Regions from separate parts of the Streptomyces sp. bgisy027 genome, predicted to be linked through region 1. Evidence: predicted binding sites of a transcription regulator. Region 1 holds the regulator's gene; the other holds the start of a gene.

Region 1 (3,353 bases):
GGGATCTTGACCGTGAGGGTGCGGCGGGACCGCACGCGGCCGTCGCCGGCGCACTCGGGGCACGGCGTCGGGACGACGGTGCCGAAGCCCTGGCACTGCGGGCAGGGCCGCGACGTCATGACCTGGCCCAGGAAGGACCGCGTCACCTGGGACACCTCACCGCGGCCGCGGCACATGTCACACGTCTGGGCGGAGGTGCCGGGTGCGGCCCCTTCACCGCTACAGGTGTTGCAGACGACGGCCGTGTCGACCTGGATGTCCTTCGTCGTGCCGAAGGCCGCCTCGTCGAGCTCGACCTCCAGCCGGATCATCGCGTCCTGGCCGCGCCGGGTGCGCGAGCGCGGACCGCGCTGGGACGCCGTACCGAAGAACGCGTCCATGATGTCCGAGAAGTTGCCGAAGCCACCGGCGCCGAAGCCGCCCGCGCCCGCGCCGCCCGCCTGCGAGAGCGGGTCGCCGCCGAGGTCGTAGACCTGCTTCTTCTGCGGGTCCGACAGCACCTCGTAAGCGGCGTTGATCTCCTTGAACCGCTCCTGGGTCTTCGGATCCGGGTTGACGTCCGGGTGCAGCTCGCGGGCGAGCCGCCGGAAGGCCTTCTTGATCTCTTCCTGCGACGCGTCGCGACGCACGCCGAGCACGGCGTAGTAGTCCGTGGCCACTTACGACTCCGCCAGGATCTGTCCGACGTAACGTGCCACTGCGCGTACCGCTCCCATCGTTCCCGGGTAATCCATGCGGGTCGGTCCGACCACGCCGAGCTTGGCGACTGCCTCGCCGCCCGAACCGTAGCCCACCGAGACCACTGAAGTGGAGTTGAGTCCCTCATAGGCGTTCTCGTGCCCGATCCGCACGGTCATGCCCGAATCCCCGGCCTCGCCAAGCAACTTGAGGAGGACGACCTGCTCCTCCAGGGCTTCCAGGACCGGCCGGATGGTGAGGGGGAAGTCATGCCCGAAGCGGGTGAGATTGGCGGTGCCGCCGATCATCAGCCGCTCCTCGTTCTCCTCGACGAGTGTCTCCAGGAGGGTGGAGAGCACGGTCGAGACGGTGCCGCGGTCCTCGTGGTCGAAGCCCTCGGGGAGGTCCTCGACGAGCCTGGGCACATCGGTGAAGCGCCGCCCCGCGACCTTGCTGTTCAGCCGTGCCCGCAGATCCGCGAGCGAGGCCTCGCCGAAGGGCGCCGGGCAGTCGATCATCCGCTGCTCGACCCGGCCGGTGTCCGTGATCAGCACGAGCATCACCCGCGCGGGCGCGAGCGAGAGCAGCTCGACGTGCCGGACGGTGGACCGGGTCAGCGACGGGTACTGCACGACGGCGACCTGCCGGGTGAGCTGCGCGAGCAGCCGTACCGTGCGGGCCACGACGTCGTCGAGGTCGACGGCGCCGTCGAGGAAGTTCTGGATGGCGCGTCGCTCGGGCGGGGTCATCGGCTTGACGCCGGCGAGCTTGTCGACGAACAGCCGGTAACCCTTGTCGGTGGGGATGCGCCCGGCACTGGTGTGCGGCTGGGCGATGAAGCCCTCGTCCTCCAGGGCCGCCATGTCGTTGCGGACGGTCGCCGGGGAGACACCGAGGTTGTGCCGCTCGGTGAGCGCCTTGGAGCCGACCGGCTCCTCCGTCCCGACGTAGTCCTGGACGATGGCGCGCAGCACCTGGAGCCTGCGTTCGCTCAGCATCTCGCGCACACCTCCAGAACTCGTTCCCCTTGACATCTTTCCTGGCACTCTGTCCATCCGAGTGCCAGCCGTCCCCGGCCAGTGTACGGCGGTGGGGTACACCCCGGGCAAGGCCGGGCCAGGTCCGCCGTGCTCGACGCGGGTGTCCCCGCTAGCGTCGCCGCATGACGGTGACTTGGGAAGAGCTGGGATGGGAGCGGCTGGCGTCCGGGGTGGGCAGGTGCCGGCTCCCGGGGTGGGACTGCACGGCGGGGCTGGTCGTGGGGGACGGCAGCGCGCTGGTCGTCGACGCCGGGTCGAGCCTGGCGGAGGGCGTGCGGTTGCGTACGCAGGCGCAGTTGCTCGCCGGTCACCGTGTGACTCATCTCGCGCTGACGCATCCCCACTTCGACCATGTCTTCGGGGCGGCCGCGTTCGCGGGCGCGGAGGTCTACGGCCCGGTCGGCATGGACACGGTGCTCGACGGCCGGCAGGCGCGCGAGGAGCTGCGGGCCGACGCGGTGCGCCACGGTCTGGATCCGGCCGCGGCGGAGGAGGCGGTGGACGCGCTGATCCGGCCACGACACCAGGTCAGCGGCGAGTGGACGCTCGACCTGGGCGGTGGCCGCCGGGTCCTGCTGGCGAACTTGGGCCCCGCCCACACCGCGCACGACCTCGTGGTGTTCGTGCCGGGCGACGTCACAGGCGATCGGGAGGTGGTCTTCTGCGGCGATCTGGTGGAGGAGTCGGGCGAGCCCCAGGCCGGTCCCGACGCGGTGCCCTCGCACTGGCCGGCCGCGCTGGACCGGCTGCTGTCCCTGGGCGGTGAGGACGCGCTGTACGTGCCCGGTCACGGAGCGGTGGTGGACGCGGAGTTCGTACGGCGCCAGCGCGACGAGCTCGCGTCGGAATTCGGCGTGTCGCAGTGAGCGCGGGCGTGCTTCTCCTATCGTCATCCGAATGCGCCAGTACTCCCCGGACCTGACCCCGCCCTGGAAGAAGCCCGAGCCCGTCCGCGAGGTCCCGGCGGAGCCCGGCCTGGTGGTCGAGGAGCCCGGCACGGGGTTCTGCGGCGCGGTGATCCGCTGCGAGGCGGGCACGGTGACCCTGGAGGACCGCTTCGGCAAGCACCGGGTGTTCCCGCTGGAGCCGCGCGGATTCCTGCTGGAGGGCAAGGCCGTCACGCTGGTCCGCCCGTCGGGGGCGGCTCCGGTACGCCCCACCCGTACGGCGTCCGGTTCGGTCGCGGTCCCCGGCGCCCGCGCCCGCGTTGCCCGCGCCGGCCGTATCTACGTGGAGGGCCGGCACGACGCCGAGCTGGTCGAGAAGGTGTGGGGCGACGACCTGCGCATCGAGGGCGTGGTCGTGGAGTACCTGGAGGGCGTCGACGACCTGCCGTCGATCGTGGCCGAATTCGCACCCGGTCCGGACGCGCGCCTGGGCGTCCTGGTGGACCACCTGGTGCCCGGCACCAAGGAGTGGCGCATCGCCGAGTCGGTGACGAACGAGCACGCCCTGGTGGTGGGCCACCCGTACATCGACATCTGGGAGGCGGTGAAGCCGTCGGCCCTCGGCATCGAGGCATGGCCCCGGATCCCGCACGGCCAGGACTGGAAGACCGGGGTCTGCCGGGCCCTGGGCTGGCCGTCGGACAACACCGGGGCAGTGTGGCAGGCGATTCTCCAGCGGGTGGGGTCC
Region 2 (3,353 bases), on a different contig from region 1:
GCCCTCCCCGGCCGCCACCGTGAACTCGCAGGCCAAGAAGTTCCAGTCGGCCCATCGGGCCCGCACCGCCCGTATCGCCGCCGCCCGGCGCTGGCGCCTGGACAGCGTCCCGCTCACGCCCCCGCCACCTCCGGCGAAGAAGCCGGAGATCACCACCCGCGACGGCTTCGAGGTCGACGGGCACGAGGAACTCGGGCTCCCGCCGGTCTTCACGACCGTCCCGACCAAGCAGCGGGTCGTCTTCCTCACCATCGACGACGGCGCCGAGAAGGACCCGACCTTCCTGCGGATGATGGACGACCTCCAGGTGCCCTACACCGCCTTCCTCAGCAACTACCTGATCAAGGAGGACTACGGCTACTTCAGGCGGATGCAGCGCAGCGGCGTGGTCCTGAACAACCACACGCTGCACCACCCCTACCTCCCGGCCCTGTCCTACCGCCGCCAGCAGCGCGAGATCTGCGGCATGCAGGACGTCATCGAGGAGCGCTACGGCAAGCGCCCGCTGCTCTTCCGCCCGCCCTTCGGCAACTACGACCGCAACAGCCTGCGCGCCGCGAAGTCCTGCGGCATCGAGTACGTCCCGCTCTGGAACGAGGAGGTCTTCGTCGATCACTGGGACTACCGCGAGTGGGACCGGAAGATCCGACCGGGTGACATCGTGCTCAGTCATTTCCGGGGCCGGGAGGACTGGAAGGGCACAATGCCCGACATGATCCGCCGGTTCCTGAACAAGGTGACGGCCGAGGGGTACGCGGTGGCACGGCTGGAGGACTACCTGTGAGATCGGCGCGGACGCCGGGGGCGCGGGCCCTCGCGGCAGTGGTCCTGGCGTCCGCCCTGCTCGCGGGCTGTACGCAGCCGGCCGGTCCGGCCGACCCCCGCGGAGGGCCGGCCGAGCGGTCGGCGCGCTCGGCGAAGAACCCCACGCACACGCACCAGCCGTACCGCCGCTGGGGCCTGACCGCCCCGCTGCCCGCACCGCCGGCCCCGCCCGCCCGCAGGACACCGCACCCGGCCGGCGACCGGCTGCCCGTCGTGCACCACGTCCCCACCCGCGACCGGGTCGTCTTCCTCACCTACGACGACGGCGCCGAGAAGGACCCGCGCTTCGTCGACATGGTCCGTGAGCTGCGGCTGCCCGTCAGCATGTTCCTCACGGACAGCGTGGTCGGCCCGGGCTACGGCCACTTCGCCCGGCTGCGCTCGGTGGGCGCGTCGATCCAGAACCACACCCTCGACCACGCCGCCCTGGGCGGTCTGCCGTACGCGGGGCAGCGCGCCGAGATCTGCGGCCAGCAGAACAAGCTCCGCGCCCGCTTCGGCATCCGCCCCCGCCTCTTCCGTCCGCCCTACGGCACCTACGACACCACCACGCTCCGCGCCGCCGCGCACTGCGGTGTCACGGCGGTCGTGCTGTGGCGGGCGGCGATGGAGGGTGACGGCGGACTGACGTACGCCGAGGGGCCCGCCCGGCTGCGCGCCGGGGACATCGTGTCCGTCCCTTCGGGTGAGCCCGCCGGGCTGAGTCTGCGGGAGCGGACGACCCGGCTGCTGCGGGAGATCCAGCGGCGGGGACTCACGGTGGGGCGGCTGGAGGACTACCTGTAGCGGCACCGCCGTGATGCGCCGCGCCGTCGTGAATTAGCAGTCCGCTTGACCGAGTGCTAATCACGGTCATAGGCTCGGGTCTGGCACTCCCCACTGGAGAGTGCCAACTACGCGACGGGCAGGTCCGGCACCCGCGACGACGGATCCACCTGGTCGCCACCTCAGACAGTTAACCCCGTGAGATCTCCGAAGGGGGAGGTCGGATCGTGACGACCACCAGCTCCAAGGTTGCCATCAAGCCGCTTGAGGACCGCATCGTGGTCCAGCCGCTCGACGCCGAGCAGACCACCGCCTCTGGCCTGGTCATCCCGGACACCGCCAAGGAGAAGCCCCAGGAGGGCGTCGTCCTGGCCGTGGGCCCGGGCCGCTTCGAGAACGGCGAGCGCCTGCCGCTCGACGTCAAGACCGGCGACATCGTGCTGTACAGCAAGTACGGCGGCACCGAGGTGAAGTACAACGGCGAGGAGTACCTCGTCCTCTCGGCTCGCGACGTGCTCGCGATCATCGAGAAGTAAGCACCACCTCAGAGTTTTTCCAGCTGCGCCCCTGGCCCCCGCGACCACTTAAAGAAGCCGGGCGCCCGGGGCGCAGTGTCTTTTTGAGAAACCCACAGATTTCGAGAGGGCTCCCGCTGTCATGGCGAAGATCCTGAAGTTCGACGAGGACGCCCGTCGCGCCCTCGAGCGCGGCGTCAACAAGCTGGCCGACACGGTCAAGGTGACGATCGGCCCCAAGGGCCGCAACGTCGTCATCGACAAGAAGTTCGGCGCGCCCACCATCACCAACGACGGTGTCACGATCGCCCGTGAGGTCGAGGTCGAGGACCCGTACGAGAACCTCGGCGCCCAGCTGGTGAAGGAGGTGGCGACCAAGACCAACGACATCGCGGGTGACGGCACCACCACCGCCACCGTGCTGGCCCAGGCGCTGGTCCGCGAGGGCCTGAAGAACGTCGCCGCGGGTGCCTCCCCGGCCGCGCTCAAGAAGGGCATCGACGCGGCCGTGGCCGCCGTCTCCGAGGACCTCCTCGCCTCGGCCCGCCCGATCGAGGAGAAGTCCGACATCGCCGCGGTCGCCGCGCTGTCCGCCCAGGACCAGCAGGTCGGCGAGCTCATCGCCGAGGCGATGGACAAGGTCGGCAAGGACGGTGTCATCACCGTCGAGGAGTCCAACACCTTCGGTCTGGAGCTGGACTTCACCGAGGGCATGGCCTTCGACAAGGGCTACCTGTCGCCGTACTTCGTGACGGACCAGGAGCGCATGGAGGCCGTCCTGGAGGACCCCTACATCCTCATCAACCAGGGCAAGATCTCCTCCATCGCGGACCTGCTGCCGCTGCTGGAGAAGGTCATCCAGGCCGGTGCCTCCAAGCCGCTGCTGATCATCGCCGAGGACGTCGACGGCGAGGCCCTGTCGACCCTGGTCGTCAACAAGATCCGCGGCACCTTCAACGCGGTCGCGGTCAAGGCCCCCGGCTTCGGTGACCGCCGCAAGGCGATGCTCCAGGACATGGCGACCCTCACCGGTGCCACGGTCATCTCCGAGGAGGTCGGCCTCAAGCTCGACCAGGTCGGCCTGGACGTGCTGGGCTCCGCCCGCCGCATCACCGTCACCAAGGACGACACCACGATCGTCGATGGCGCCGGCAAGTCCGAGGACGTGCAGGGCCGCGTCGCCCAGATCAAGTCCGAGATCGAGAACACCGACTCCGACTGGGACCGCGAGAAGCTCCAGGAGCGCCT

The links. Region 1 encodes HrcA, which represses chaperone genes, less so after heat shock. Its sites were predicted from a motif close to TTNGCACTCNGNNNNNCNGAGTGCNAA; they were not measured.
Region 2: a site for HrcA is predicted at 1,645-1,671, ahead of groES (co-chaperone GroES). Genes of this name have one in related genera too.

What each region holds. Positions count from the first base shown of each region.
Region 1 is NZ_JBYIVZ010000001.1:401,131-404,483, forward strand. It holds gene dnaJ (molecular chaperone DnaJ) at 1-659, opposite strand, end outside; gene hrcA (heat-inducible transcriptional repressor HrcA) at 660-1,676, opposite strand; gene AC3ETA_RS01785 (MBL fold metallo-hydrolase) at 1,841-2,584, shown strand; gene AC3ETA_RS01790 (DUF3097 domain-containing protein) at 2,616-3,353, shown strand, end outside.
Region 2 is NZ_JBYIVZ010000005.1:254,110-257,462, reverse strand. It holds gene AC3ETA_RS07745 (polysaccharide deacetylase family protein) at 1-784, shown strand, start outside; gene AC3ETA_RS07740 (polysaccharide deacetylase family protein) at 781-1,611, shown strand; gene groES (co-chaperone GroES) at 1,818-2,126, shown strand; gene groL (chaperonin GroEL) at 2,248-3,353, shown strand, end outside.